2 regions of the Vagococcus sp. WN80Y genome follow, and region 2 is predicted to be linked to the other one. Evidence: predicted binding sites of a transcription regulator. Region 2 holds the regulator's gene; the other holds the start of a gene.
The links. The regulator HrcA, encoded in region 2, represses chaperone genes, less so after heat shock. The targets are predictions, from matches to a motif close to TTAGCACTCNNNNNNNNNGAGTGCTAA.
Positions count from the first base shown of each region.

Region 1: groES (co-chaperone GroES) is a predicted target of HrcA. The motif match lies at 13,677-13,703, and genes of this name have one in related genera.

Region 1 is NZ_JCAQHY010000149.1:10,467-27,155, reverse strand. It holds gene pepF (oligoendopeptidase F) at 1-576, opposite strand, end outside; gene AC5KOD_RS10770 (competence protein CoiA) at 627-1,820, opposite strand; gene AC5KOD_RS10765 (NCS2 family permease) at 1,962-3,227, opposite strand; gene AC5KOD_RS10760 (YeiH family protein) at 3,435-4,451, opposite strand; gene AC5KOD_RS10755 (LysR family transcriptional regulator) at 4,573-5,460, shown strand; gene AC5KOD_RS10750 (beta/alpha barrel domain-containing protein) at 5,549-6,250, shown strand; gene AC5KOD_RS10745 (helix-turn-helix domain-containing protein) at 6,416-7,255, opposite strand; gene AC5KOD_RS10740 (hypothetical protein) at 7,555-7,953, opposite strand; gene AC5KOD_RS10735 (helix-turn-helix transcriptional regulator) at 8,017-8,565, opposite strand; gene AC5KOD_RS10730 (helix-turn-helix transcriptional regulator) at 8,575-8,934, opposite strand; gene AC5KOD_RS10725 (MmcQ/YjbR family DNA-binding protein) at 8,990-9,355, opposite strand; gene AC5KOD_RS10720 (VOC family protein) at 9,355-9,738, opposite strand; gene AC5KOD_RS10715 (helix-turn-helix domain-containing protein) at 9,770-10,585, opposite strand; gene AC5KOD_RS10710 (CPBP family intramembrane glutamic endopeptidase) at 10,784-11,533, opposite strand; gene groL (chaperonin GroEL) at 11,661-13,292, opposite strand; gene groES (co-chaperone GroES) at 13,346-13,630, opposite strand; gene AC5KOD_RS10695 (CPBP family intramembrane glutamic endopeptidase) at 13,833-14,468, shown strand; gene AC5KOD_RS10690 (DUF4368 domain-containing protein) at 14,591-16,240, opposite strand; gene AC5KOD_RS10685 (replication-relaxation family protein) at 16,482-16,689, opposite strand, start outside.
Region 2 is NZ_JCAQHY010000174.1:806-17,494, reverse strand. It holds gene AC5KOD_RS20400 (PBP1A family penicillin-binding protein) at 1-1,201, shown strand, start outside; gene nth (endonuclease III) at 1,251-1,904, opposite strand; gene AC5KOD_RS20390 (DnaD domain-containing protein) at 1,925-2,644, opposite strand; gene AC5KOD_RS20385 (DNA-3-methyladenine glycosylase) at 2,849-3,463, opposite strand; gene alr (alanine racemase) at 3,456-4,601, opposite strand; gene AC5KOD_RS20375 (metal ABC transporter substrate-binding protein) at 4,926-5,861, opposite strand; gene dnaJ (molecular chaperone DnaJ) at 6,065-7,228, opposite strand; gene dnaK (molecular chaperone DnaK) at 7,401-9,230, opposite strand; gene grpE (nucleotide exchange factor GrpE) at 9,294-9,854, opposite strand; gene hrcA (heat-inducible transcriptional repressor HrcA) at 9,868-10,914, opposite strand; gene hemW (radical SAM family heme chaperone HemW) at 11,244-12,377, opposite strand; gene ribF (riboflavin biosynthesis protein RibF) at 12,378-13,325, opposite strand; gene truB (tRNA pseudouridine(55) synthase TruB) at 13,344-14,258, opposite strand; gene AC5KOD_RS20335 (6-phospho-beta-glucosidase) at 14,466-15,899, opposite strand; gene AC5KOD_RS20330 (PTS sugar transporter subunit IIC) at 15,918-16,689, opposite strand, start outside.

The DNA of each region.
Region 1 (16,689 bases), on a different contig from region 2:
CTGATCATTTTTAACTGTTGGAAAGGACAAATCGGAATTATTTAAAATCGAGAAGGTTTGGCTTGATGCACTAAAGATTTCACTTGCGCCAGCTAATAGCCCCTCTTCTTTTTCTGACAGAATATGCGGGCGCTCACTTAGTACATTAGCAACTAAATGGCGATATAACTCTAATTCTGATTTTTCTTCAAAATATCCCCAAACAACCTCATCACTTAATTGTAATAACTCTGGCTCAAACCATGAGATAGCTTCACTAACTTGCGCTGCTAAACTACTAGCTTTAGCATATAATCCCTGATAGGCTGTATTAGTAGTATCTTGATCGTTTTTCAAATGCGAATAAACATAGATAACTTCAAATTTCCGCGTCACTTCACCAATAAATTCAAGAGCATTATACAATGCATCTGCTCCCTCGGCCAAAGTTCCTTTATAAGTTGAGACATCGCTCAATTGGGCGGTTATTGTTTGTATTGCTTGTTCACACTCACTATCATTTGCAAAAATAGGAGTTAAATCCCACGTTTGTGTGATCTCTAGTTCCGAACGCTTAGGTAATTGCTTTGCTTCCATTTATCATCTGCTCCTCTCGCATCGTGCTTTACATTTTTATTCTTACTTATTTATAATAGCATATTTCTGTGAGGAGTTGCGGAAATATGTTCATGGTTAGCTAATTGACTTGTGGCACATTGTTTTCGCTCCTGGCTTGAAGAAAAATAAGTAAGTCCACGTAGAACCGTTAACTGATTTTCAACGATAGTAATATATTTCAACTGACATAAAACTTCCAAATACTCCTCTAAGAATTGAGTAAGAATAGTTGCTAAAGGAACTAATGGCATCAAATAACATGTCAATTGCTCGGCTAGAAAAAGTCTTTGAAAATACCGAGTGAACTCAGACAGAGAAAGAGTTTCATGCTTTAAAAGAACTTGCCAAACTAATAAGCGCCACATTAAAACAGATGTTTTAGCAGCCAAAGGTTGCGTCACGGGCAAAAAAAAGACAAGGTCAAGAGCTCTTAAATGATGACCTCGCAGATACAATTGTTCTTGCATAATGAGAGTTTGTTTGTCCTTCCTAATTAGTCGCTGATCAAGTGAATCAAACATTGTCTCCAGCAGTGGCAAGCTTTGGTACTGGCGTTTTATAAAAATGCGATTCTGTTGTGGAAAATTTATAAGCACCATAGGTGAACAACTCCCCACTTGCCACTGCTTTCGTTTGTAAAGACAACGACCCGAAAGCTGAATTTCTTCTATGTGCATCAGACAACTAATCGATTCTTTTTCTATGGCCAATTCCCAAAGGTAAAAACCACTCTTCTGATGATATCCAACACATCCTTTCTGTATAGCTGATAATTTTTGACCAACAAAAAAATTTTTGCCAAGTAACCAAATAACCTGGTAGCCATGACGATGATAATTTTCTGTTCTTTCAACTAATCTCGCCAATGACAAGGAGCTACATTGAAATTCAAGTGCGATTTTACCCTCAAGCAAAATATCTGGTCGTTGTTTCAATTCTGGTAAATATGCCTCTAATTCATAGTTTAGCTGATACGCCTCACACCAGTTGGCTAACAACTGCTTACCAGCTAAATGCTCCGTTGTTTCCCCTTCTGAAAAAATTTGGCATTGACTGTTTTGATGATGAGCAAAATGAGCCAACTTAAGTGGCCCATTTTTAAGAATAAGCCGTTGCCTACAACCTCTACACAACCAATTTTGTTTGGGTAGTTCTGCAATTTCTTCTTTCGTATGTAGCATCAAATTCAGTAAGTCACCCTGCTCCTTTTCTGCAATAAACATAAAATCGCTCCTTCAATATTACGAATTGATTAGATTCCTAATACTAAATTACGCAATTTTAGATGAATTCCATTAAAAAAAGCGACCGAGATAACCTCAATCACTTTTATCATAAGAACTTTTTGATAAACTAGAATATGACTATATCCAAACTTTAGCAACTAAATACAGTAGGAACAAACCTGATATTCCCCACATTGGTACTGATATAGTCTGACGTTTGCCTGCAAATAGTTTAACTAGCGGATACGAGACAAAACCAAAGGCCAGTCCATCTGAAATACTCATAGAAAAAGCCATTAATACAATCATCAAAAATGCTGGAAACCATTCAGTCAGGTCCGTTAAATCAATGTGACGAATATTCTCCATCATCATGCAACCAGTGATAATAATTACTGGTGACAAGGCTGAGCTAGGAATAAATGACAACAATGGGATAGCAAATACAGCCACAAAAAATAAAAGCCCGACTGTTACTGCAGTCTTTCCAGTTCTACCTCCTTGTTGAATTCCAGTTGAGCTCTCTGCTGCTGGAATAGTTGGACTAGTTCCTAAAACACTTGATAACAACATAATAATTCCATTAACTCTAAAAACTCTTTTAAAATCTTTTGAAGTTAGACCCGTTAAAATACCATTAAAAAGTCCCATTGACTCAAAAATTAAAATCATTGCCAAAGAAAAAGTTCCCAAAATAAATTCTGTCATAAACATAGACGAAAAATCTAATTTCCCAACAATGGATGGATAATTTTTAATAGCAGATAGTGTAAACATGTTCTCAGCTTTAGGAACTAGTTTAAATAAATTAGCCACAACTGTGGTTAAAATGATCCCAATAAAAAAACTTCCCTGTACATTTCTCAACAATAAGAATAACGTCACCAGTAAAGAAGCCAATGTCAGCAACAATAGCGGCGATTGAAATGAATTCAAGGTCATAAAAGTATGCTCACCTCGCACTATTACTCCACCATTTTCCAATCCAACTATCACTAAAAAGATACCGATTCCAGCCGTGATTCCATGTTTTAAACTTTCAGGCACTGCTTCTACCAAAAGTTGAGTCAGTGGTGTAAATGCTACTAATAAATAAATCAAACTGGCGCAAAAACTAGCAGCTAGCGCTTCTTGCCAACTCATTTTCAACGAATAGACAAGCGTGTAAGTGAAAAAAGAATTGACTCCCATCCCCGTTGTAATTACGATAGGCACTTTTCCTATAATACCAATGGCTAAGCAGCCAATAACTGATATAAAGATAGTACCAAAAACACTGAGCTCCGGCGGGATTCCGGCCTCTGCTAAAATCATTGAATTAACAATAATCACATAAGAAATCGCAAAGAAAGAGGTCAAACCAGCTAATATTTCTTTTTTTAGATCCACATTTTTTTCAATCATACTCACTTGCTCCTTTATTTTTAAACACAAAAAAGTACAGACGAATGGCTTGTTGCCCACCCACCTATACATAAAGATTTTTTGTATTAAGTTGTTAACCGATATATAATGTAACATCAAATCGTTCGGAAAGCAAGCGCTAACTGCTATTTCTTTTTAAAAGCCGATTTTATATTTTGAAATCTCTTAAAGTGAGCATATCAGTAGCTATTTTATCAATAAAAAGATTAAAATAATTGCCACCAATACCTGACTCGTCCCTATTGCGCCTCCTAGTGCCATTGCTTTTGGGCCTTCTTTAATTAAATCCTTAAACTTAACACGCATTCCAATTCCAGCTAATGCAATAATTTCAAACTGACCACTGATTGTCTTAGCCGTCAGTGAAACAATTTCTGGAATAGGGGTAAATGAAATCAACAAGCAACATACGAAGAAAACACTGATAAACCAGGGAATCCCTACTTTTGTTTGTTTTTTACTTACCGAATTAGTAAATAGTGGTCCTTTATCCGTTGTATTCATTCTTGAAAAGCTTAAAGCGACTCCTACCAGTAAAATAATTCTTACGATTTTAAAAATAGTGGCAATCTGGGTTACGTCATCATTTACAAGCTTTCCTGATGCAATAACCTGACCAATTGACTGTAAAACACCGCCAATCACCGCACTCGTCGGCATTGTTTGGTGCTGATATAAAAAACTGGTCAGTAACGGTAGAACAACCATCAAGACTGTCCCTGTCAAATTTACAATTGTAATAGAAATCCCCTTATCCTTATCATCCGCTTCTAGTATGGGACTAACTGTTCCGATGGCCGATGAACCACAGACAGCATTTCCGGCGCACATCAAAAGAGAAAATTTTCGACCAAAACCAAACCATTGCCCTAATTTATAAGCAATAATCATGGTAGCTACCATTTGGCAAATAATAAAACTTATTCCTCGTATCCCGACACCCATTACATCCGTAATATTTAATGTCAGACCTGTCAACGCAATTGAATATTCTAATAACCTGCTTTCTGAGAATCTTACTCCATTAGCCAAGCTTTCTCTATTTAAAAACGTATTGCCAAATAAAATCCCTAAAAGAATCGCAAACAATGCCCCTCCTATCTGAGGAACCAATTTACCAATTCCTTGAGCGACTATTGCAATTGCCAAACAAGCTCCAAAGCCTAACCAAACTTTTTTTAGCCAACCTACTATTTTTTGCATCTACAACACTCCTATATTCTTACTCATCTAACTACTATAGTGCTAGAGTATCATGAAATTAGAATAAAAAGAAATTATAGATTATAATATAACTATAAAAAATAATTATAAAGGAGCTACCATGTTAGATTATCGTTATGACACTTTTCTTGTTCTTTGTAAAGAACAAAACTATACAAAAACAGCTGAAAAATTATATATTACTCAACCCGCTGTCACGCAGCATATCCAATGGTTGGAACAAAAATATCACACTAAATTAGTGACCTATCAACATCGAAAAATTAACTTGACCTCTACTGGACAGCTACTTTACGATTATTTGAGAAACCTACAAGCTCAAATAAATAAAATTGAAAGTAATTTATTAACTAACCATGCTACTAGTAGAACACTCAATTTTGCGACGACACTTTCCATTGGTGATCACTTATTACCCCAGATTATTAGAACCTTTGCCGAATCAGACCCACAACTAAATATTTCTTGTCAAGTAGAAAATACTGAGCAAATATTAGCTCAACTCCAAGATGGTCAGATTGATTTTGCATTAGTTGAAGGAAACTTTCCCAAAAGTAAGTTCAGCTATTTTGAATTATCGTCTCAACCATTTATTGCAATCGCTTCAAGTAATAGCAATCTTGACTCATCTGTAACTTATCAGCTGGCAGAGTTATTTCCTTATACCCTAATAACTCGTGAAAAAGGCTCTGGTTCAAGAAAGATTCTCGATAACTTGCTATCCGAACAAAACTATGGCGTAGATGATTTTTCTAGATTATTCGAACTAGGAAGCCTTAACAGTATTAAAGAGCTGGTTAGATACAATTTAGGAATAGCCTTTCTTTATGAAGAGGTGGTTAAAAAAGAGCTAGCTGAACAGCTTTATCAAAAAATTAATATTGATCGACTAGATCCTTCTCACAGTTTCTATTTCATCTATTTGAGGGACAGTCTATTTGAAGCAGAATTCATTCAGATCTTTCAAATGATTCAGGCTATTAACTAGTTTAAACTATCTTTATTTAGACTCTCTGAGTTATAATAAACTAACATAATCACCAATTTATCTATTCATTCAAGGAGGATAACTAACCATGCCAGAAAATAAGGAACAACGTATTCCAGAAATTATGACTGACCTTAGAAAAGACATTATTAAAGTGCCAGCTGTCATTCGTAAGTGCAGCGGCATTCGAATATTTGGCCGACGAATCAAATCAATCGTCTATTCAACTGATATTGCCATTATTCGCAACATCGATGCTGATGCAGTAATTGCTGTTTATCCTTTCACACCTCATCCAACCATTACCAAAAGCATTACTGAAGCAGCTGATATTCCAGTTTTTTCTGGAGTAGGTGGTGGACTAACCCAAGGTAAACGTTCAGTTCAAATGAGTATTTTTGCAGAATCCCAAGGGGCAATCGGTGTTGTTGTCAATGCACCAACACCTAAAGAAACAATTGAGTCAATTGCTGAAGTGGTTGATATTCCTGTAGTCGGAACCATTACTTCTCTTTTTACAAATGTTGAAGAACGGTTAAATGCCGGTATTTCTATTCTCAATGTTAGTGGTGGCAAAGATACAGCTAGTATTGTTCGAAAAATTCGTGAAGATTATCCAGATATTCCGATTATTGCTACAGGTGGTCCAACTGAAGAAGCTATCCTCGAAACAATTGAAGCAGGTGCTAATGCTATTACTTATACTCCTCCATCAAACGGACAACTTTTCAGTAAAAAAATGGATGTTTATCGCGATCAAGAAAAACAAAACGCCAACTCACTTGACTAAAATAAGAGGGTGAGACAAAAAAGTCTCACCCTCACTTATTTTACCACTATTAAAAAATCAACATGCCGCAAAAGTCTGCTCACTATACTTCTCAGCAAGTAAACTTAACAACCGTTAAAACGCTACATGCTGTTTTATTGCTTCAGTACTCCAGTTCCTAATCTTTTAAGTTCTTGTTGCCAATTTATTAAGCGTCTCTGCAATCTCCACCACTTCAATAGCTTCATCCATTTGTCCTAATTCTTTTAACACAATTCCTTTTAGCATATAAAGATCGCTCAAGCGGTAATAACTTTTCTTTTTTTGACTCCATAAGATACCTTGTTCAATGTATTCCATCGCTTCATCGTAAGTTTTCAAATCCTCAAAACTAGCAGCAATATTTTGAAATACTTTAATTAGCTCTAATGTTTCACGCTTATTGATGTCATTATAAAATTGAACGATACTCCGTTTCATAAATGACAGACCTAATTCAAATTTTCCTTGATTATAATAAATTAGCCCTATTTCGCTTAGCAACATAACCTCCATGTCAGTTGCATGCTTTTTTTGCCGATTATAGGTATGATTTAATCCTTCTTGTAAAATTGCTAATGCTTCTGCTGAATCAGGCTGACTAAAACTCAAGCTACATCCTTTATAATAGGCATATTCTTGCAATTCTAATTTAGTTTTGAAAACCTCTGTCTCTAGACTATCAATTTCTGAAATCGTCGTACTCAATTCCTTAATTTGTTTACTATGTTTATATTGTTTTAACAATTCTAACCAATTGTTTACAGGTATTTTAGCTGCCTCTTCTCGTGTTAACACATAATTAACGGAGACGTTCAATTTTTCACAAATCTTTTGCATAACTAACACGTTAGGAACAACATCATTATTTTCTATACGACTTAGCATTCCTTGTGAACAAATATCTTTAGCTAGTTCACCTTGTGATAAAAAACGATCTCTACGTAATTCCTTAATAACATGTCCATAAGTGATTGAGTTATACATTGTTCGGTCTCCTTTTCGTGGGCAATGGATTTTATTTTTTACTACTTACATATTATAAGATATTTTTTCACGAAAATGGTCTCAACTTTTCAGAAAAACTTCTTATTTTTTGAGACAAATCCCTACGCTACCACCTTTTAAAAGAACGTTTTAAAAACTAAATTCAGATAAGTATACTAAAAATCTTTATTTAAAAATAATTAACAACTCCATAATAAATAACCGTTAAATAAACTAAATATTCATCTAAAAAAGAAAAAAGACGTATTTTTCCGTCTTTTTTCCTTTTCCAAGCAAATTTAAGTAGTTACTTGAATGTATATTTCTATTGAACCATCTGGATTATACTTTTCATAGTCAACTAGATAAACTCTGTGCAATTGCCCCTCATCCTCTAGCGCCCAAATTTTCTGCCATGCTTGATAGACGCTCATTTCTTGAGTTGTATCGACCTTAAAAGTACGATAATTAGCAAATTTATCAACCTCTATCTTCTCAGTCGTTACAATTGATTCCGTCGCAATCGATAGAGTATAATCTCCCTTATAGTCACTTTCAAATTTATGATACACGCCATACATGGTAGTCGACTCTGCTAATTGCTGAGTAGCATCCTGCCAAACTTTTTGAATCTTTTCACCCATCTGCCCATCTGTAAAATTATTAGTTACTACCTGTGCCAAAGCATATAACGTCATTTTCATCACACTCCTTTTCTACTTTCAATTATAAAAAAACTAAGTTGACATCAGTCTGTCAACTTAGTTGGTATATATTTTTCCCATCTGCTCTATCGCTTGAAGATGGGCTAATTTCAAAGTATTTGGTTTCAAAACCTTCACTGCCGCTCCAAACATTAACAAAAAGGGGATTAAATTCTTGTCTAAGTCTTCTTCAAACTTAACTTGGATTTCTCCTGATGGTAATCTCTCTAATTCCTTCTCAGTAAAAAAATCATATAACTTACCTAATTCCTTCTCAGGAAACAAACAAATCACTTGTTGTCTCTCTTGACTAACACCCGCATCGAAACTATTCTGGTTCGTACTCTCAGCTATTTTGTCAGTTGATTCTTGTAACTCTCTAATACGTGTCAGCTTGAACGCTCGCTCATCTCTTCTCAATTCACAATCAGCAATTAAATACCAACTGCCATTCTTTAGGATGAGTTGCCGGGGGCTAATTTTTCGAGTTGTTTTTTGTCCATTAGCGGATACATATGAGATTGTCGCTTTTAATCCTTGTGTCATTAGTTGCTGAAATTTAGCGAGTTTTCTTTTAGTGTCATTTTCAATTATTTGTCGGTGCAACGTTCCCTGTCATAAACTCACTTGAAACTCTTCTGGCTCATTCATGATTAATAGGCGTAACTTTTCGGTAATCTCTTGACCTAATCTATTTTCTGTCAATAACTCATTTTGCAACTCTAACGCTCTAATAAGCCATACCTTTTCCTCTTCAGAAAAAGTATAAGTACGAAGCTTAAACGTATCCATCAATTGATAGCCACCCTCGTTTCCATGTACAGCAACAATTGGAAAACCAGCTGTTTCCAAAGACACGATATCACGATAAATAGTCCGCTTAGAAACATCAAAACGAGCAGCCATTTCTTTAGCCGTTACGAGAGGATGATTTAGCAACATCACAATAATAGCTAATAAACGCTCTATTTTCATTTATTCCTCCTGATCTCACTAAAAATTTTCTTAATAATTAATTTGATTAGGATGACTAATTTAACAACTCCGTCTGTATTTTTTTAGGCAGTTTAGCAAAAACAAGATCGTATGAACCTTTCAAAAAGGCTAATAGCTCCGCTTTTTCAAAGGTTGATTGATTCAAAATAATTGAATTCCAATGAGTTTTGTTAGCGTAGTAGCCTGGAATAATCCATTCATATTGCTCACGTAACTCCTCATTACGTTCTGGCACTCCCTTTACAGTCATCACTAGCTGTCCTGTTTTATTTTCACCAATCATGCAAAAACATTTACTCATGATTTCGAAGTATTCACATTCCCAAGACTCACGATAGCTAGTCTTTACTCCCACCCACTTTTGACTTTCTGATTGTAAGTAAGCTATTAATTCTTTCATTATTTGGCCTCCAAACTGGCAAAAATACTTAGCAAATTACCATCTAAATCTTTAATAATAGCGTACCTTTGTCCCCAGAAAGCATCCCAAGGCTCTTTAAAAAGATCATAGCCAGCCTCTTTCATTTTTTTTGATAAGTGATTCACTTCTTCAACGGAGTCACATAAAAAAGCTAATTCCAACTTGTCACCTTGACTCTTTGGTTCAAATCCATATATCCCAGCAATCATCTCACGCGTATTTAACGAAATTCTTATTCCTTGATTAGCCAATTCGACATAGTTTTGTGTCGGATCACCGATTACTGAAAAACCAAAAACCTCATAAAATTCAATTGCTTTTGCCACATCACTGACAATAATTCCCACCATATCCAATTTCATCATTTTCTCCCTCTCTCTTCTCGTCTTCTCATTAGTCTAATGGACCACGAACTAATTGTCTTGGATAATTACGACAACTCTGCTGAACTTCTGTCGGAGTTAAGCCACTAATCAATTTAAACCGCCTCGTAAAGTGAGCTTGGTCATAATAACCATTACTTAACGCCACCTCAGTCAGGCTCATCTTAGGAATTAAAATTAGCTTCTTCAACGTTTTTTGGAAACGTAAAATATCATAAACCTCAAAAGGAGAAAGTCCCGTCTCCTGACGAAATAAACGTTGAATTGACCGTTCAGAAATCACTTCTCGTTGAATAATGTCCCGGTAATCAGCATGTAAAATACAGTTATTTATAACATTTTTTATTAAACTTGATGATGATTTAGTTTGAGACAAGTGCTTCAAAAAAAATTGATTAAATGCTAACATCAATTGATTAAGCGTTGGCCCCTTCTCTACTTCCTTAGATAGGAATTCTTTAAATTCAGCAAAACCATCCCACTCACTTAACAATTGATCTTTCGTTTGAGTCAAATTACCAGAAAGCCACTTTCTCAAAGAGTTCAAGTAACATCTAATTCCTAGAAAAATTTCACCTGATTGGCTCGTTGACATAAAGTACCGTGTACTAGGACCACAATAACGAAGTTCCTTAAAAGTCATATCCGGCGTGAACGTTAGAATAAAATCAGCACATAAATCGGGAATGACTCTCTCCATCTGAATAGAAGTCTGTGGCATACTGATCCAATAACAATCAATATAGGGACACAGCGCTTGAGCCGGTTTAACTTCATAATAGTGATTAGTCAGTTCATGCCAAATAATAGGTTTAAATCCACTCATTTCCGTCCCCCTTTCTTTAATGCTTATTATAAACGAAGTACTCCTCATTTCCTATTAAGACTCACAAGTCTATTTATATTCTAAAAAATAAAGAGAGTAAGACAATTGTCTCCCCCTCTAAATGACTAACAGATAGTTAGCCATACATTATATTTTGAGCAAAAAAGCTAGCTATTACAGTATTCATTTCATATTGTTTCAACTTATCATCAAAATAAAGCCCAAAAAATTATTTAACATATGTGCAAAGATACTGGCTTCAATCAGCTTTGTTTTCCAATAAATTACACCAAATCCCAAAGCCATTATAAAGTAAACTAAGAAACTTAGTAGGTCTGTCGGCATATGAAATAAAGTAAAAACTACTGCACAAACTAGAACACCAAGACGTTCAAACTTCTTAAAAATCACAGAAAAGACGCCACGAAACATTACTTCCTCCGTGATAGGTGCTAAAATAACTATCGAGATAAACATTGTTACCCTAGATGAGTTTGTGAATAGCCACTCTAAACTTTCTTGATTCGCAGTGTTAAAGTTAGGTGTAAAATAATTAATTAACTGCTCGAGAATTGTTGAGGCAATTACTAACAGCACACCATAAACAACCATCTGAACTAACTCTTTTTTGGAAAATGGCTTACTGGTGAAAAACGTCACATTTTGACGCTTAAACAACCATAGAATAAAAATGAAAATGGCCACTTGAATCACATTAATAAACCACGGATAATATAGATTATGCATTATCTTTTCTATCCAAGCATCTCCATTCGTTGATGTCAATTCATTACTTATTTCAATACTCTTCTTCGCTATTTGCGGAAGTAACGCAACCCCTTGTCCAACAAAATTAAGAAACCAATAAAGAACTAACAGCACTACTGCATAGCCTATGGGGATTTCCTTCATATTACGTTGATTTTCTGGTAACTCTTGTAGTAACATTTCTTTCACCATCCTTCTTTTCGATTATAACGCAAATAATAACACTGATACAAGTCTCTCAATACGTTTTCAAAGGCAAAAAAAGAAGCGAGACGATTTGTCCCACTCCTTTTAAATTGATTAATGGCTACATCATACCGCCCATGCCACCCATACCTGGATCCATACCTGGCATTGCTGGTCCTGCTGGTTCTGGTTGATCAGCAATCACTGCTTCAGTTGTTAATATTAGCGCAGCAACACTTGCCGCATTTTGTAAAGCAGAACGTGTCACTTTAGTTGGGTCAACAATCCCTGCTTCGATCATGTTTACCCACTCATCCGTAGCAGCATTAAAACCAACACCGGTTTCTACTTGTTTTAATTTATCAACTACAACTGATCCTTCATGACCAGCATTATCAGCAATTTGACGAATTGGTTCTTCAAGGGCACGCAAGACGATGTTGATTCCTGTTTGCTCATCACCTTCTGCTTTTAATTCCGCCACTTTATGAGAAACGTTTACTAAGGCAGTTCCGCCCCCTGAAACAATTCCCTCTTCAACAGCTGCACGTGTTGCATTTAAAGCATCTTCAATACGCAATTTAAGCTCTTTTAATTCCGTTTCAGTTGCAGCACCTACTTTAATTACAGCAACGCCGCCTGATAATTTAGCTAGACGTTCTTGTAATTTTTCACGGTCAAAGTCAGATGTTGTATCTGCAATTTGTGAGCGGATTAACCCAACACGATCTTCGATTGCTTGTTTGTCTCCAGCGCCCTCAACAATTGTTGTATTATCTTTATCAACAACTACAGTCCGAGCAGTTCCAAGAGCCTCAATTGTTGCATCTTTCAACTCTAATCCTAAATCTTCAGTGATCAATGTGCCGCCTGTTAGAGTCGCAATATCTTCTAACATTGCTTTACGACGATCGCCGAAACCAGGCGCTTTAACAGCTGCTACGTTAAAGGTTCCACGAATTTTATTTAATACTAACGTTGGTAAAGCTTCCCCATCAATATCATCAGCTATGATCAACAATGGTTTATTTTGTTGTAAAATTTGTTCTAATAACGGCAAAATATCTTGGATATTAGAGATTTTTTTGTCTGTAATCAAAATGTATGGATTATCTAAGACTGCTTCCATTTTATCGTTATCAGTTACCATATATTGAGATAAATAACCACGATCAAATTGCATTCCTTCAACGACATCTAATTCAGTTTCAATTCCTTTAGATTCTTCTATTGTGATAACGCCGTCGTTTCCAACTTTATCCATCGCAGCAGAAACTAATTCACCGACACGCTCATCACCAGAAGAAACAGCCGCTACTTGTGCGATAGATTCTTTTGAATCAACTTTAACTGAAATTGCATGCAATTCTTCAACTGCTGCTTTTGTCGCCTTTTCAATCCCTCGGCGAATGCCAATCGGATTAGCGCCCGCAGTTACGTTCTTAATTCCTTCACGCACAATTGCTTGTGTTAATAACGTCGCTGTTGTAGTACCGTCACCAGCGATATCATTAGTTTTTGAAGCAACTTCTGAAACAAGTTTTGCGCCCATGTTTTCAAAGTGATCTTCTAATTCAATCTCTTTCGCAATCGTTACCCCATCATTAGTGATTAGTGGTGAACCGTAAGCTTTTTCTAATACAACGTTACGTCCCTTTGGTCCTAATGTTACTTTTACTACGTCAGCCAATGTATCTACACCTTTAACCATTGCTGCGCGAGCATCTACTGAAAATTTAATATCTTTAGCCATTATTTCTTTCACCTCATCATAATATTTTTAATTCCTAAAAATGTTTTTAATGTTTAGTCAACAATTGCCACGATATCTTTTTCGTGAACGATTAAATAGTCTTTACCTTCGTATTTAACTTCTGACCCAGCGTATTTTTCAAACATCACTTTGTCACCGACTTTAACGGATAAGGTCATTCTTGTGCCATTTTCTAACACTTGGCCATCACCAACAGCGATTACCTCACCGGTTTGTGGTTTTTCTTTAGCTGCCGAAGTCAATACTAAGCCACCAGCGGTTACTTCTTCTTCTTGACCTACTTCAATAACAACACGATCATTTAATGGTTTTAACACTGTAAATCCCTCCACTTTATAAGTCTATAGTTAATTCAATTAGCATTTAGCACTCTTTTGTACCAAGTGCTAACTCACTCTTATATAATACTCATTATTTAGTTTTTTTGCAAGAAATATGGTAAAAAAGTTTTTAATTAGTTCTTAGACTCAATTGTGCTATACTTTAATTTAAAGAAAAGCCTTATAACGGAGGTCAAATATGACATTAAAGAAGTACACGACAACTCAGATATTAATCTATTTGGTCGTTTATTTTAGCCCAAGCTTACTAAGACCCTTTGATTCTAGTAATACTTTAATCACTACTTTTACAACCATTAGCTATTTAATCGGTGCTGGTTCAATGATTTTTTTAAGTCACTCACTCAACGAATCTCCTCAAATTGAAGAAAAAAGAGCGCCTCATTCAACAGTCATCACTTGGGGATTTTACGGCGTATTTTTAGCTTTTATCACCCAGATTGCCACTGGAACAATTGAACAGCTTATTTGGCAAACTGGTTCCTCACAAAATACCCAGGTTATTGCTCAATTAATTCGTGATTCTCCATTTTTTTTACTAGCAGTCACAATCGCTGGACCTATTATGGAAGAGTTCATTTTCCGTCGCTGCATCATCGGTTTTCTAAATCAATACATGGCGACTTTATTAGCAGCATTAATCAGTTCAACCCTCTTTGCATTAGTACACGCGGATGGTCATCTCCTTGTTTACTTCTCCATGGGGATGGTATTTTACTTCTTGTACAAAAAAACCGGCAGTATATGGACTTCCATCATCTCTCATTGCTCGATGAACTTTTGCGTAATGTTGATCCAACTAACACTTGCATAAACGACTCAGTTCTAATCATAGTTCACAGAGAAAAACGACACCCAATTAAAGCTAGGTGCATGTAACTTACTAAATTGAGTTACTACCCGACAAGTGAAAACTTGTCGGGATTTTTCTTGTCTTTAAATCTCATCTAACTTTCCAACAAATCGGTAGTAAATATCAATTTGCTGGGTTCGCCTGCCAGTACTTTTGTCTGGTTTATGAATTTCAATTCGAGTAATGAGTTCATTCACAATGCTAGGTGTTAAGCTTTCAAGCGTAGTGTATTTTCGGACAATTTCAAGAAATTTCTGGATGTTCTCTATGTCTTCCTTTTGTTTAGAAAGTCGTGTTTCTAGTCCATCAACTTCTTGTTTTAATTTGGATTGCTCAAATTCATAATCTTTGGAAAGAATAGTAAAGCGCTCATCTGAAAGTTTGTCCGAAACACTATCTTCATATAGTCGCTTGATAATGTTATCAAGCTCACTTGCTCGTTTCTTTGCTTCTATTATTCGCTTTTCGGCTTTCCTTAACTCTTTTTTCTGTTCAGTTTTGGCTTGTTTGGATAAGCTTTCAATAAATTGTTCTTCATGCCGTTTTAAAAAGTTAATTTTTTCATTTACATCAGTTAAAACAATATCAATTAGTTTCATTTCACGGATATAATGAGCGTTATCACAAATAGAATTATGTCTACTATAACCATTGCATACATATCGCTCTTGATTTGGTGAAACACTTTTTCCAGTACAAAAGCAATGACGAGTTTTACAGTCAGCACAAAAGACTAAGCCAGAAAATAACCCCACACGGTCGGCTTTAGTGTTCCGACGTCTTTGTTGTCTCATCTTTTGTACAAGGTCAAAAGTTGCTTGGTCAATAATTGGCTCATGAGTATTTTTAAAAATTACCCAATCTTTCGGGTCGTTCCAGATTTGCCTTTTATCTCGATAAGACTTCGTATGAGTCTTAAAATTTACGGTATGGCCTAAATACTCAGGGCGTTCTAATATTTTTACTACAACCGTACACCCCCATTTGCATAATGGACTAGCCGACTCTGCTTTATACTCTTTGATGGTTGGAATACGTTCCTCTTTAAGCTTTTTAGCAATCTTATGCGGTCCAAATCCGTTAGCACAGTAGCTAAAAATCTTTCTCACAACTTCAGCAGTTGGCTCATCTATTAACAAATGATTTTTGTCCTGTGGGTCTTTTTTGTAACCAAATGGAGCATGAGAGGAAAGCCGTGCACCAGATAAACCCTTGGCACGTTTTACGGCTCGAATTTTTTTGCTCGTATCCTTAGCGAAGAACTCATTGAAGACGTTTCTGAACGGGGCGAAGTCAATTTCGTTAGCGTCTTGAGTCTCAGAGTCTACGCCGTCATTAACTGCAATAAAGCGAATATCTAACTTTGGAAATAGAATTTCTGTATAGAGCGCTACTTCAGCGTAGCTTCTTCCGAATCGTGATAAATCTTTAACCACAAAGGTTTTAACCTCACCGTTATTGATTAGGCCTAAAGCTTCTTGAAAGCCTGGGCGATTAAAGTTAGTTCCTGAATAGCCATCATCTACAAAAAAGCGCGTGTTATAAAGCTTATTCTCACGAGCAAATTTTTCTAACATGGCTTTCTGATTGGTAATTGAATCACTATCGCCTTGACTACCGTCGTCTTGTGAAAGTCGAACGTAAAGCACAGTAATTTCTTGTTTGCCTTTATTCCTCCTAGAAAGATTATGATTTTGAATTGTCAATGTACGTTGTAAGGTTTCTAAATTCATGATGTTTTTCTCCTTTCGAAGAAGTCATGAAAACCCTACGGCTACCTACTATTATACCATTTTTAGGGTCTGATTTACAGCGGTAGCCGTATGTTTCAGTGTTATTTATTTATCTTTTTCAAGCTCTCTTAACATTAAGGTAAGGAGAATATTAGCAATATTTCTATTTGAACTATCTTCTAAAAACGAATTGATAATATACGTTTTTTTACCGTCTTTAATTACCTTGGTTGAGTGTTTTTTATATGTTTTGTTCGTCATCAGCCTCGCTTTCATTTCGATAGACAAAACCACTAAATTCATCCAGTGTTAAGACTTCAAACAGTTGCCAATAGTTATTTAGTTCAGTGGTCAGTTTATTCTTAATCGCTAGCTTGCGTTTTTCGTCTGGTACAAGCCAAATAACGAGTGGAAAAATTCCATGGATATTTTGCTCAATACCTGAATTA
Region 2 (16,689 bases):
CAATCCAAAAAATGGGCAAGTTTTAGCCCAATTAGGTGGTCGAAAGGTTCCTGATGGTGTTCAATTGGGGAATAATATGGCCGTTTCTGCTTCTCGAGATTTTGGGTCAACAGTTAAGCCAATTACTGACTATGCTCCTGCAATTGAGTATCTAAATTATGGAACAGGTAGAACCGTTCTCGACGGACCTTACAAGTACCCAGGAACTGATATAGACGTCAACAACTATGACCGAGCATACAAAGGAACTATGACCATTCGTGAAGCGTTAGTTGACTCACGGAATGTTCCCGCTGTTAAAACTCTTGATGAAGTCGGCTTAGACAAGACCGCTGAATTCTTAAAGGGTCTTGGGATTGTCTATCCTGAAGGTACTTTCCTAGCCAATGCAATCAGTGGAAACCTGTCTTCTCATCAAATGGCCGGCGCCTATGCGCCACTGGCAAACGGCGGTATTTACTACAAGCCTTATTATGTCAATAAAATCGTAATGCCTGATGGTCAAGAAGAAACGTTCAAACCTGAAGGTACACGAGCAATGCAAGAATCAACAGCCTACATGGTCACAGATATGCTTAAAGATGTCTTGCTTCGTGGGACTGGTACAACAGCAGTTATCCCAGATTTATATCAAGCCGGGAAAACAGGCACATCCAATTACGATGATAAATCATTAGCTAAATTGAAACTAAATGTCTATGGCGGCGTTCCAGATATTGCCTTTGTAGGCTACACACAAAATTTTGTCGTTTCTATCTGGACAGGCTATGAGAATTACTTCGTACCAATTTCTGGTGAAGATCAGCAAGACGCTATGTTGCTTTACAAATATATTATGGGCTATCTTTCTCAAGACATAGAGACTCCTGATTGGGAAATGCCAGAAAATGTGGTCAAAATCGGCAATGAGCTTTACGTGAAGGACCATGTTAACGATCAAAGCACGTGGACGACTCCTTCTAGCTCTTGGCAAGAATCAGAATCCTATGATTATGTGGCACCTGTCCCAAGTAGCACTCCGTCGACAATGCCACCAGTTAAGGATTCAACACCACCATCTGGTGAACCACCTGTGAAACCAGATCCGGAACCTGAGCCAACAGAAACAATTGAACCACCAGAATCATCATCTTCAACGCCTCCGGTAACACCGCCCCCATCTTCTTCTGAAGGTGGCGGTTCAACACCGCCAGCAGGCTAACTAAAAAAAGAAACGTCCCTGAAATAAATGTTTCAGGGATGTTTCTTTTTTAGTTGGCTTTAACATTCAGTCGACTCTTACCTTCTTGACAAAGCATTAATAACGGACAACTTTCACACTTAGGACTGCGAGCTAAACAATGATAGCGACCGAAAAAAATCATTCGATGATGAGTTGGCGTCCAAAGTTCTTTAGGAATTTTACGCATTAATGTCTGCTCAACTTCTAAAACACTCGCACTTTGTTTAACAATTCTTAGCCGTTTCGACACACGTTCGACATGTGTATCTACAGCAATTGACGGAACTCCAAATGCCTCACCAAGCACTACATTAGCTGTTTTACGACCAACTCCTGGCAGCTGAATCAGCTCTTCCATCGTTCTAGGAACCTCTCCATTAAATCGTTCAATCAACATTTGAGAACAGGCTTTGATATTTTTAGCTTTATTCCGGTACAGCCCAATCGTTCTGATGGCATCCATGACATCCTCTAAAGGCGCTTGTACAAAATCCTCTGGTGTAGGATATTTTTCAAAAAGACTTGGCGTCACTTTATTAACTGAGACATCTGTTGCTTGCGCACTTAAAGAAACCGCAATAACTAATTCAAAAGGATTGCGATACGTTAATTCACAATGGGCATTTGGAAACATTTCTGCCATAATAGTAATTACTTCTAATGTTTTTTCTTTTGATAACATCACTTACTCCTACCTTTAACTTATGATAATCCCTTATCCTGATCAACCCAATTATACAGAGGAACTTGTGGTAACTCTTCCTCTGAAAGCTCTTGCTGTGGACTAACTTTATCAGAAATAGATTTTTTCCGACGCCGTTGCTCGGAAATCACTTGCTCTTTTGTTCGTAAATTTTTACGCTCCCAGCCCAGTAAAATACGATCAATATATTTTAAGCTATAAGCTTGATTTAAGACCGCTTCTCGCAAGCCTAGACGAATAATTTCTAGGTCATACTTATCCTCTTGTATCCACATGCTAATCGTTTCCATCTCAATTGGCGACAAGGGGCGGCCAAATTCCTTCTCAAATAATTCAAACAACTCTTGAATCCCTGTCTCTCGATTTTCTTGTTCCGTCTGTTTATGCTGACGTTTCAAATAGAGGTTTATCCGTTCAAAAATTGGTGACAAATCATAAGCATCTACAGTCTTTCCCTGATGATTTTGCGTTGTAACTAAACAAATCATTTGCTTCCCCAGTAACCCTTCCAAAATTGAATAAATCGCCTCATTTGGCACCCCAATCCGTTGACTTATCTCAAATAAATCAGGAAAGTCACTGCCTGCTTGTTGATGTTGTAACAATTGCAAATACAATAAAAATTCTTGATTAGTTAAACCAAGTTGATGATAGTGAGTTAACAACAGATTAGAAATAGTTGTTTCACCTGCATCCAGATAATCTTTTAATTCTAGCATGATACGTCACTCTTTCTTTACTACTTTTACTCTTTATCTAGTATAGCAATTTTTAACAGAAAATGTTATCTTTTCAGCACGAAATAAAAAAACCTCTTAAATTTTTTCTCACTAAGAAGCCAGCTAAATCAAAGGCGTTTCTCGAAAACTACTCTAACATAAAAAAAGAAGTTAACCTTTTCAGACTAACTTCAAAAAAAGCTGTTAATTTTTATACCAAACATGCTCTAATCCCTGCTGATCCCTTTTTCTCAATCCCGATACATACGGATGCCCCGTAACAAAGAAACGCAAGGGTTCAGTGGTCCAACTTCCCTTATTAGGAATTCCAATTCTAGCAGATTGACTAATTCCTAGAGGTCTGCGATTAGCCTCTGTCTCCAGACGAAGCTTTCCACCAAGTAACTGACTATCTAATTCTCTTGAAATCCCCAATGCTTTTGTCAATTTACCGGGACCATTGGATAACTCTATACCAATCCTACCACGATTAATTTCCATCAATTGCTCGTTTTCTAGCGGCTCTAGACCTCTAATCAAAACAGCTTGAGGTTCGTCCACTTCTTTGGTTACAATATTTAACATTAAATGTGTGTGCATCGAGTAAATATAAACCGTGCCCCCAGTCTTGTACATTGATTCAAGCTTAGGTGTTCTCTTTCTTAAATAACTATGGCAAGCAGCATCCTCTTCTCCCAAATAGGCCTCTGTTTCAACAATATAACCTGATATCCGACCTACTGGAGAGTCATAGACTAATAGCTGACCAAGTAATTCCTTCGCTGTAGCGATCGTACTTGGCTGAATAAAATCAAGCATCGTCAACACTCAGCTCTTCATTAACATAAATTCTCGGCACTCGTTCAGATAACAGACAAGGTAGCTCATAATTAATTGTATCAACGTACTCTGCGCCGTCTTGAAAACTATTAACCAGTCCACCATCCTCGCCAAAAATGGTCACCTTAGTCCCCACAGGCAAACAATAAGGTAAACGTATCATGCATTGATCCATACAAACACGCCCCACTATTTCTGCCTTTTGTCCATCAACTAAGACTTGAAACCCTTTAAAATGTCGAACAAATCCATCTGCGTATCCAATTGGCAACGTGCCAATCCATTCATCTTGCTGAGCTTGATACTCAGCGCCATAACTAACACGCTCTCCTTTTTTAAGGCGTTTAACATGAACCAGCGAAGAAATCAAAGACATAGCTTGCTCTAATTCAAAAGGAGGATCTAATTCGGCACCAGAAGGGTTTAAGCCATACATTTCAGCTCCCAAACGAATCATATTTGAGCCCCAATGGTCATGCCAAAGAGCTGTCGCAGAATTAGAGGTATGGATGTAACGAATATTAGTTGGAAAGACTGCTAGAGCTTTCTTAAACCGTTCCTGTTGCATTTCAAAATAACGAATATCCTTAGAATCCGCCTTAGCAAAATGGGTGAAAAGCCCCTCAAGAATAAATTCTGGGTGAGCGTTAATTAATTCGATAGCCGCTCGCATATCTACTTCTTCCACAAAGCCTAAGCGTCCCATCCCCGTATCTATTTTTACGTGAAGCAAAAGCGGAGAAGTACACTCAAACTGTTGCCAATACACTGCCGCCTGTTCCAACCATTCAAGACTGCCAACTGTTGTTGATACTTGTTCCTGTGCCAAAATTGCAACATGCTTCGGGTCAACTATCCCTAAAACCAGAATAGGCTCCTTAAATCCGGCTTGACGCAATTCTAAGGCTTCATCAAGTAACGAAACACAAAAACCAGATGCTCCAGCTTTTTTAGCGATTTCTGCCACCTTCAGCGCTCCATGTCCATAACCATTCGCTTTTACGACAGCGAATACTTCAGCGCCATCTTTGATTGTGGCAATTTCATTTTTGATATTATGATAAAGAGCCTGACAGTTGACAACTGCCTTTGTAGGTCTCAAAAATCCGATTGTCATAAATCCAGCTCCCTTTTGTGCTTAATAAACTACCCAACTTTCATACTACTCTTTCCACTTCGTTATTTCTAGTCTTTGATTGGTCTTTAATGAATAATTAAAAAAGGGGATGTGACATAAGTCACATCCCAATTTTGTTTCACGTATATTGTGCGATAAACACGTTCCAAAACTCTACTCACTACGTTTCGCTTCGTTGTCCTAAACTTCTAAGCAACTAAAGTTGCAAGCCATCATTCTTTGGGCTTTAGCCCTTAGAAATAAGGGTCATCGAAGTTTACGTAGTGCTCGGAGCAAAACGACTTTTGTCACAGCTCCTTTGTGCTAATTAATCGTCTTACTCATCGCAGTCAAATTCTCTTTCATCACACTTAAATAATCCTCTCCTGCTTGCTGTTGGTCCTTTGACAAGCCCTCTAAGGTATTTAACGTGTATAGACTTGCTCCTGTCGCTTTAGCAATTGTCGCCGCGATCTTATCAGAAGACAACTCCTCCGTGTAGATAATTTCTACTTGATTCGCCTTAACAAAATCTTCAATTTGCGCTAATTCAGCTGGAGTAGGCTCTTGATCAGGAGATATTCCAGAAATAGCTAGTTGATGAAGGCCATAACGTGCCGCTAAGTAGCCGAAAGCAGCATGCTGTGTTACAAAATCTTTTTGACTTGCCTTTTCAACTTGGGCCTGAAACGATTCATCAAGCTCTTTTAATTGCTCGATAAACAGCTGACTATTTGTTTGATAAACCTCTTTATTGCTAGCATCAACTTCAATGATTCCTTTGCTGATTGTTTCAACTTCCTGCTGTGCTAATACAGGATCTAACCAAACATGAGGATCTACGCCATGAACATGGTTATGTCCCTCATGCTCGTCATCATCTTCTTCATCCATCTTCAGCAGCTTAATGCCTTTACTTGCCTCGATTATCACTGTTTTGTCCGTGTCAATGCTATCTAATACAGCCTCAACCCACGTTTCCATCTCATGGGAATTATAGATAAATACATCTGCATCTTGAATTTTAGCAATATCTTTGGCACTCGGCTCATAATCGTGAGGCTCTATTTCCCCTGTTATTAATAAAGAAACATCCCCCTTATCGCCAACAATCTTCTTAGTAAAATCATACATGGGATAAAATGAAGTGACAACATTCAATTTCTGATCTTTTTGCGACTCACTCTGCTTTGATTGCCCACATCCTGCTAAAATTGTCAGACTAACAACTATAAAAATAACTAAACCTAATTTCTTCATTCGTAACTCCTTTTAACAAATCGTAATAATTACACTTAATGATTATATCCAATTTCCCACGTAAAATCAACCTAAAAGCTTTATCTAGCAAATAATTACGTCATCTTCCATCCAAACCATTAAGAAAAAAAGACATTGTTCAGCTATCACTCATACCGAGTAAACAACTGAACAACCTCTCTACTTGTCATTATCTGACACATTTATTTTTTCCTTTTTTGGTCAAAGTTAAAGGCATCTTTCATTTTATCGAAAAAACCTTCTTCTTGTTCCTCGACTTTATCGCCACCAGCTTCGGCAAATTCTCTCAAAGCTCGTTTTTGTGTGTCACTTAAGTTTTTAGGTGTAATAATCTTAACAGTTACTTGCTGATCACCATTACCACTACCACGTAACTTAGGCGCCCCTTTACCACGTAAACGGAATGTCGTGCCTGTCTGAGTACCAGCAGGAACTTTCAATTTCACTTTTCCGTGAACCGTTGGCACCTCTAGTTCATCACCTAAAGCTGCTTGAACAAAGCTTAACGGTAAATCATAGTAAATTTCAGAGCCTTCACGGTCATATAGATCGCTCTCTTCCACATGGAAGACCACATATAAATCACCATAAGGTCCGCCATTAACACCCGCTTCACCTTGACCAGCTAAACGCATTTGTTGACCATCTTCGACACCAGCAGGAACATTCACTTTAACCGCATGTTTTTTCTTGATACGGCCAGTTCCATGACAATCATTACATGGATCTTTAATTGTTTGACCCTTACCACCACACTGATCACAAGTCTGACGCGTCATTACGCGGCCAAGTGGTGTTTGTCTCTCAACATTAATCGTTCCTTGTCCATGACACTTGGAGCACGTCTCTGGTTTTGTACCAGGTTTTGCTCCTGTACCAGAACACGTTCCACATGAATCTTCACGGTTAAACTTAACTGTTTTTTCAATCCCAAAAATAGCTTCCTCAAACTTTAAGTTTAAAGAATACTGTAAGTCAGCTCCCTGTCTTGGTGCATTTGGATTTGCAGAACGTCCACCGCCACCACCAAAGAATGACTCAAAAATATCTTCAAAACCACCAAAGCTTCCGCCACCGCCAAAGCCTTCAAAACCGCCACCAAAGCCGCCACCGCCGTAATTAGGATCGGTGCTTGCATGACCATATTGATCATACGCTGCTCTTCTTTGGGGATCACTTAAGATTTCATACGCTTCTGAAATCTCTTTAAATTTATCTTCCGCATCAGCCTCTTTATTAATATCTGGATGATATTGTTTTGAGAGCTTCCGATAAGCTTTTTTCAGTTCATCATCTGTCGCGCTTTTGGACACACCCAGAACTTCATAATAGTCTCTCTTCGCCATGGGTTTTCCCTCCACATCTATTCTCTAGTTTTATCTGTTTCCAGAGCCTAGTAAATCATACCATATATCAACAAAATACTAAACCATTTTTCACGAAACAAATTCTCCATTTTCCACTCCAAAGTAGGAAAAGCCAAAAGCAACTTGCTAATGGCTTCCCTCGCTCAGACTCTTATTTGTCGTCGCCTTCTACTTCTTCGAAGTCAGCATCAACAACGTCATCTGCTCCTGATTGAGCTTCTTCTGGATTTTCAGCTGCTTGTGCTGCTGCCGCTTGCTCATATAATTTAACAGTTAACGCTTGAACGATTTCGTTTAGAGCGTCACGTTTTTCTTTCATTAACTCTAAATCATTCGCTTCAACAGCCGCTTTTAATTCATCACGAGCTGCTTCTGCTTTTTTAACTTCTTCTTCATCAACTTTACCTTCTAAATCAGTTAGTGTTTTATCAACTGAGAATAGTAAGGCATCAACATCATTACGTAAATCAACTTCTTCTTTACGTACTTTATCCGCTTCAGCATTTGCTTCAGCATCTTTAACCATTTTTTCAATCTCTTCATCTGTTAAACCTGAAGAAGATTTGATAGTAATAGTTTGCTCTTTTTGTGTTCCTAAGTCTTTCGCACTCACGTTAACAATCCCGTTTTTATCAATGTCAAACGTTACTTCGATTTGAGGCACACCACGTGGAGCTGGTGGAATATCAGATAATTGGAAACGTCCTAGCGTTTTGTTATCTGATGCCATAGGGCGTTCACCCTGTAAGACATGAATATCTACGGCAGGTTGATTATCTGCTGCTGTTGAGAAGACCTGTGATTTACTTGTTGGAATAGTTGTATTACGATCAATTAATTTAGTAAAAACTGACCCCATTGTTTCAATCCCTAATGATAATGGTGTTACATCTAGTAAGACAACATCTTTAACATCACCAGTGATAACCCCACCTTGAATAGCAGCTCCCATCGCTACAACTTCATCTGGATTAACAGATTTATTGGCGTCTTTGTTAGTTTCTCTTTGAACAGCTTCCACAACAGCTGGAATACGAGTAGAACCACCTACTAGGATAACTTCATCAATATCAGATTGAGATAAACCAGCATCCTTAAGAGCTTGACGAACTGGACCTTTTGTCCGTTCAACTAAATCAGAAGTTAATTCATCAAATTTAGCACGTGTTAAGTTCAACTCCAAGTGAAGAGGTCCAGCTTCACCTGCTGTAATAAACGGCAAGCTGATTTGTGTACTTGTTACACCTGATAAATCTTTTTTCGCTTTTTCAGCAGCATCTTTCAAACGTTGAACAGCCATTTTATCTTTAGATAAATCAATGCCATTCTCTTTTTTAAATTCTGCTACTAAATGATCGATAATTTTGTTATCAAAATCATCCCCACCTAAATGGTTGTCCCCAGCAGTTGAAAGTACGTCGAAGACACCGTCACCCAACTCAAGGATAGACACGTCAAATGTACCACCACCAAGGTCAAATACTAATACTTTTTCTTCTTTATCAGTTTTATCTAACCCATAAGCTAGTGCAGCTGCTGTTGGCTCATTGACAATCCGTTCAACTTCTAAGCCAGCAATTTTACCAGCGTCTTTTGTTGCTTGACGTTGCGCATCATTAAAATAAGCTGGAACAGTGATAACAGCTTTTGTAACAGCTTCGCCTAAATACTCTTCAGCAAAACCTTTCATGTATTGTAGGACCATTGCAGAGATTTCTTGAGGTGTATATGACTTACCTTCTGCTTCAACTTTATAACCAGCTTCACCCATATAACGTTTGATAGAAGCGATTGTGTTAGGGTTAGTAACTGCTTGGCGTTTAGCAACTTCCCCTACTTGAATTTCTCCATTTTTAAATGATACAACTGAAGGTGTTGTACGATTTCCCTCTGGATTTGGGATAATTTTTGCTTCGCCGCCTTCTAAAACAGCTACTGCAGAGTTTGTTGTTCCTAAGTCAATTCCGATAATTTTACTCATAGTTAATTTCTCCATTCATATTTTTTTATTTTTTAGTGACCATCTTATTGAGTCATCGAAGTATTACTGTGCAACGATTGCCATCGTTGGTCGCAAGACACGATCTTGCAAGATATATCCTTTTTGTAAAACTTGGACAATTTCGTCCGCTTTTTGACCATCCTCAATTGCCATAGTTTGAACAGCTTGGTGTAAATTGGGATCAAAGGTTTCACCCAAAGCAGGAATTTCCTCGATACCGGCTGATTTTAGCGCATGTAAGACACTTTCCATTACCATCTCAATGCCTTTTTTCAAGCTCTTACCTTGTTCATCTTCTACTTCAATTGCTAAGGCTCGTTCTAAGTTATCAATAGCTGGTAATAGTTCTTTTCCTAAATCTTGAGAACGATACTTTGCCGAGGCTTCGCGTTCCTTTTGAAACCTGTTACGCATGTTAGCTATTTCAGCTTGAGCACGTAAAAATTTATCTTCCATTTCACTTAACTGATCCTGTAATAACTCTTCTGCACTTTTCTCAGTTTCTTCAGAAGCTCCATTCAAAATCTCATCAATTTTTTCTTGATCAACTTCTTCAGTTACTTCTGGTTCTAATTCTTCATTTTTTTCTGCCACGTTTCTGATTTCCTTTCTATCCTTAGAATGTTGATGATGAATCTAATGTGCGATAATAATCCGCCAGCTCACTAGCCAGCTCAGATCTAAACGCATCGATTAGCCCAAACATTTTTGCGTAAGACATGTTTGTAGGTCCTAGTAACGCAATCGTTCCCTTACCATGACCTGACACCTCATAAGAGGCCGAAATCAAGCTCATGTTTGAAAGCAACTCATTGTTTAGTTCATTCCCAATTCTAATGCCTATTTCATCTTCCGGTGATGCAATTAAGGAAGTTAATTTATCAGTGTTATCCATCAACGAATACACTGATTTGAACTGAGTTAAATCCGTCAAGCCGTCAAAATTCAATAGATTCATCCGACCGCTAACGTATACTCGTTCTTCAAACGCATGCCCTAAGATAGAATCAAAGAGCCCCATGATTCCTTGTGGTGTGTGGAAATACTTTTGTAGGATAATTGGAATTTCTGTTCTCAGCTTGTGATAAACCGTCAACAAAGGTTCCCCAACAAGTTTATCATTAATGATTTTAATCATCTTTTCGATATCCTCACTTGACACGTCAGTTGGAATAGTGAAAACTTTGCTTTCAACATTCCCTTTATCCGTCACAATAATCGCAATTAATTGATGACTGTTTAAAGGAACGATTCGAAAACCTGTCAAACGCTTTTCCTTAACTTCTGGTCCAAGGGAGAATGCCGTATAGCTCGTTAATTCTGATAAAATATCAGCCGATTGCTTGATGATATCATTAATCGCATTGAACTCCTGTCCAAAAGCCTGCTTTATCGTCGATAAATCCGTATGACTAACCTCAGCTGGCTGCAATAAATTGTCAACATAATAGCGATACCCCATTATAGAAGGAATTCGCCCTGATGACGAATGAGTCTTTTCGATGAGTCCTTGCTCTTCTAAAACGCTCATCTCATTTCTAATCGTTGCTGAGCTTGCGTTAATGCCCGAAGTCATCAACGTTTTTGATCCCACAGGTGCACCACTCGAGGTGTAGATCTGGATTATTAAACGCAAAATGTTCAATTGTCGTTCACTTAGCATTCCTATCACCTCTCCTTTTTAGCACTCAATAAACTTAAGTGCTAATCACAGTTATAAATATACCAAGACTAGAACTATTTGTCAACTAATAACCATTATTTTTTAGCACTCTAACACACCGAGTGCTAACTTCACCCTAAAACCCTTGATACCTAGCCCTTCCCGGCATTCAATTATTAATTTCCGACACAAAAAAGGAATAGAACGAAGGCCCTACTCCTAACTAATTTCATCATTTATAAGAAAAAGAGGTTCTAAATTCAATCGAAGGAAACAGTTGTCACCTTTTACTCCAATGTCTTAAAGCAAAACGATCTCTGTCACTTCTCTTATTCAACTAAAAATTCTTGAAAAACATCATTACCTAAAATGAGACCCTTACTTGTTAAACGCAGAAAATCCCCTGACACTTCAAGCATTTTCTCCCCAACCAGCTTGTCAATCACCGATCCATAAACACTTCTTAACTCTCGTTGAAATTTCTGATTAAAGCGATCAAAGGAGACTCCTTCAATTTTACGTAAGCCTAAAAATAATTCTTCTTCCATCCGATTAACTAAGGTTAATTCTTCAGTTTCTATGGTTGGCAATTTATTTTCTTTCAACGGTTTCAAATAATGTTGAATCGGTCCATGATTGCGGTAGCGAGCGCCTCCTAAATAACCACTAGCTCCTGCACCAAAACCATAATAATGTTCATTGTTCCAATAAATCAAATTATGCTGACTTTCTTTTCCTGGAACTGCAAAATTACTCACCTCATACTTCATTCGCCCCGCACGTTCCATCCGTTCAGCCGCCAACTCAAACATATCTCCCTCAGTATCCTCAGTTGGCAAGTTTAAGCGGCCTTGGCGCGCCCAATTGTAAAACATCGTCTTATTCTCTAAAATTAAAGAATACATTGAGTAGTGGGGTAAATCGAGAGCTAAGGCCTTTTCCAAAGTATCTTGAAAACTTTCAATGGTTTGTCCCGGTAACGCATAGATCAAGTCAATGCTGACGTTATCCATGCCCGCCTGTTCCACCAATTTCATTGTATCAAAAACATCCTGAGCCGAATGCTTACGCCCAATTTTTTTTAGTAAACGATCATCAAAGGACTGGACACCCATAGATAAGCGGTTTACTCCATGAGTTTTTAGAACAGCCAGCTTATCCAACGTCAAATCTCCCGGATTTGCCTCAACAGTAAACTCATTGCGAGGATCAAAAGGGAGTTCTTGACGAATGCCTCCTAATAGAACGTCTAATTGTTCAGCAGATAAAGAGGTTGGCGTCCCGCCACCAATATAAATAGTTTCAGTTGTTTGTGACGGATACAACTGTTTAGATAAACGAATCTCCTTAATAAGCGCTTGAATATACTCATCTACTGGTTGTCCTTGAATAAACACTTTATTAAAATCACAATAAAAACAAATATGCTCACAAAAAGGGATGTGAATATAGGCCGACGTCATTTAATCCCTACTTTCTTTAAAGTAGTCTTCAGTGTCTTGCTGGTCTTGCTTCAGTTGAGCGATAAGCCCCTCAACACCAGTAAATTTAACCTCATCTCTCAAATAATGGTACCATTCAACAGCTACCTGCTCACCATAAATATCCTGATTAAAATCAAGTATATTCACTTCAACAGTCACATCTCGACCAGGCTCAAAGGTAATATTACGCCCAATTTGTGCCATCCCAACATACCACGTTTTTGCGACCTTAATTTTAACTGCGTAAACGCCTTTGCGCGGCAAACGAACACTAGAAGGTACTTTGATGTTAGCTGTGGGAAACCCCAAGGTACGACCGCGAGCGTCTCCATGAACAACTGTTCCTTCTATTTCATAGGCATAACCTAAATACTTTGCGACTTCTTCCATTTCACCCGCCGCCATCAGCTCACGTATCTCACTTGAACTGATTTTTTTGTTATCAGCCATTTGCTTGGGTACAGTCACAATGTCAACACGCCCTCTTGTATAATTAGGCAAGTTCTCCATGGTCGCCACATCTCGTGGCCCGTATGTGTAATCAAAACCAGCAACAGCCACCTTAGCATGCAAATCAATCATATATTGATCTACAAAGGCTTGGGGAGACAAACCAGCAAAAGCTGATGTAAACTCAACAATATAAAGGTAGTCAACACCTAAATCAGCCATTCGTCGCTCTTTTTGTTCAATTGTGGTTAAGTACTTCATACTCTCCGGCTGAATCTTTTGAAAAACGATCGATGGGTGTTGATTAAATGTCATCACCGCCAATTTCAAGCCTCGTTTCTCAGCTTCAACTTTCCCCCGACGAATCACTTCTTGATGGCCACAATGAACGCCATCGAAAAAGCCTAATACTAAGACGACCTCTTCACTAGGGATTTGTTCTAATTTATATGGATGATGTATTTCAATTACTTTCATAAATAAACTTCCTTTTCTCTAGTTGTTTCGTAAAACTTTAACCGGCTTTAGCCATTGTTTCTTTGTCGGATGTAGTTGATAGATCCCAATTAGAAGCTCCTGATAAAAAACAGCAATCAAGTCAGTTTCTTCCTTTAACGAAACTGATTCTCTTGGTAAAAAGCCCCCATTGCGTACCACTTGATAGTCTGCATCAGATAACTCTAATCGCTCAAACATCGTAACAGCCCGTTCAATCGGCAATAAAAAGGATACATCCTCTTTTTCCATTAGATCGGCAATATCTTTTAATGTAAAACACTCATTTGCGTTAAATCCTCCACTGCCAACTCGGGTCAAATCAGACATATGCGCCTCATAGCCCAGCTTTGCCCCAGTATCAACTGCTAGAGTTCTAACATAGGTGCCTTTGCCACAGCCCACTTCAAATTTCCAAGACATTGTACCAGACAGCTTATCCCAGATAGGCTCAGAGGTCCGCTTAAAATAATCAATAACTGCTTGACGTTGAGGGCGTTCTACTTCGATACCTTCCCTAGCATACTCATACAGTCGCTTGCCATTAACCTTAACGGCTGAATACATCGGTGGAATTTGCGTAATCGTTCCAACCATTTGAGCCATCACTTGATCAATCTCATCATTAGTAGGTGCCATTTCAACTGGACTTTCTGCGACCATTTCTCCGCTCACATCTTCTGTTGTCGTTGAAAATCCGAGAGTAATCTCTCCAACATATGTTTTGCCACTATCTTGTAGATATTCAATTATTTTAGTTCCTTTGCCAATACAAATAGGTAAAACACCGTCCACATCCGGATCCAAGGTGCCACCATGTCCCACTTTTTTAGTATGTAATAGTTTGCGCAACTTAAAGACACAGTCATGACTGGTCATCCCGCGCTCTTTCCATAATGGTAAAATACCGTCCATTTTTTTACCTCTCATTCATAAGATAACTTGTACATTATAGCATACTACAAGGAATTTTTCTGTTTATCAACTCAAATACCTAAAAGAAACTAGTTAGTCCTCCTTCAAGTAATTGACTCAAAAAAAGAGCGAGACAACTGTCCCACCCTTTACTAATTTCACAAATATTATGAGACTAGTCCGCTAAAAAAGCGACTCATACTCTTTTTAATTTAATTCCAAGCTTTTTCCGTTAGTTGCAATTACTTCTTGATACCAACTAAACGATTTCTTTTTACTTCTAGCCAAGGTGCCTTCACCTTGATTATCTTTATCGACATAAATAAAACCGTATCTTTTTTCCATCTCACCAGTACCAAAACTCACAATATCAATGATTCCCCAAGGAGTATAGCCAATTAAGTTGACACCATCTTCATTAATCGCTAAAGCCATTTGTTTAATGTGCTCCGTCAGGTAGTTAATTCGGTAATCATCATTAATACTGCCATCTTCTTCTACTTTATCATAAGCACCAAATCCGTTTTCAACGATCATCATCGGAAGATTGTAGCGTTGGTCTAAAAGATTTAACACATAACGCAAACCAACCGGGTCAATCGGCCATCCCCAATCGCTCGCTTTGATATGATCGTTTTGAGTCATCTTAACCCCATCAGCAATCAAATGACCCTCGCGTTTCAAATCAGCTGTAACAGTTCCAGACATATAGTAGCTAAAACCAATATAATCCACTTTTCCAGCTTTTAGTGTCGCCAAATCCTCTATTGTGTACTCGATATTATAGCCTTTTTGTTGCCATTCCTTCAATACATACGCTGGAATTTCACCGCGGGCATGAATATCATTATAGAAATAGCGTAGATTCATTCCTTTCACCGATGCCATCATATCATCAGGATGGCATGAATAAGGATAGACTGGTACATATGCCATCATACACCCAATTTGCATGTCAGGATTAATCTGATGACCAAGTGCCACAACTTTCGCACTAGCGATTAATTCGTAAAGTGAGGCTTGATAGATAATCTCCTCAGCGTTTTCACCTTCCGCTACTATCACACCTGAATTTGTCCAGTTATGCAATTTCTCATGGCCACCAGCCTGATTATTAATCTCATTAAAAGTCATCCAGTACTTAACTTTAGCTTTATAACGACTCATCACAACTTCCGCATATCTAACAAAAAAATCAATCACTTGCTTATTTTTGAAGCCACCATAAGCCTCATGCAAGTGATAAGGCATTTCAAAATGAGATAAAGTAACAATTGGCTCAATGCCATTTTTTAGCAATTCATCAAAAAGATCGTCATAAAATTGTAAGCCCGCTTCATTCGGCTCTTGTTCATCACCTTTTGGGAAAATTCGACTCCAAGCAATGGATGTTCTAAACGCTTTGAGCCCCATTTCCGCCAATAACACAATATCTTCTGGGTAACGATGATAGAAATCAATCGCTTCATGATTTGGGTAGTTTTTACCAGGGATAATGCCTTTAGTAATTTCTCTAGCAACACCATTGGCTCCAGCAGTCATTACATCTGCGATACTCACGCCTTTACCACCTTGGTCCCAACCACCTTCAATTTGGTGCGCTGCGACTGCACCGCCCCATAAAAAATCTGATTTAAACATGTCTTAACCTTCTTTCTTTTATTGTGCCTGCAACTCTTTCTCAGCTGCTTTGTTAGCAGCGATAACAAAAGGTAGATATAATAAAATCGAAATGCCCAAACAAACAAACCCGATAATCAACGCTAAAAAGTTACCACCCGTGCCTAAAAACGGAATCAGCGGACCAGGAGTTGTCCAGGGAACGCCAATAGCTGGTGAAGGAATCAGTTTCAGAACAACTGTTACAACATAACCGACCATAATATTAACCATCGGTGTTAGCACAAATGGCACAACCAAAATCGGATTCAAAACAATTGGCAAACCAAAAATAAGAGGTTCGTTGATATTAAATAGTCCAGGAATAAATGACATTTTGGCAATTTCTTTATACTCTGGTCGACGAGAAGCAATAAAAATGGCAATAATTAACCCGAGAGTCATTCCACTTCCGCCCATATTCGCAAAAGCATCATTCAGCATTCCCCAAGTTTCAGGGTAAGGAATATCTTTCAAACTACCTGTTTCATTAATATAAGCCAAATTGGCCAAATCTGGTTCCGTAAAGATCGCCGCTCTCACAGCATTTAATGTATTTGGGCCGTGAATCCCAATCGCCCACAATAAATTTTGGGTAAAAGCAATGACTAGAACACCAAAAAGATTACCGCCAATATTTCGCAAAGGGGTTTGAATCGTACTATAAATCACTTCATTAATCCCATTTGGTGCCACCAATGATATCGCAAAACTTAAAATCGACGCTAACATGATCATGATAACAATTGGAATTAAACCAGAAAATGAACGA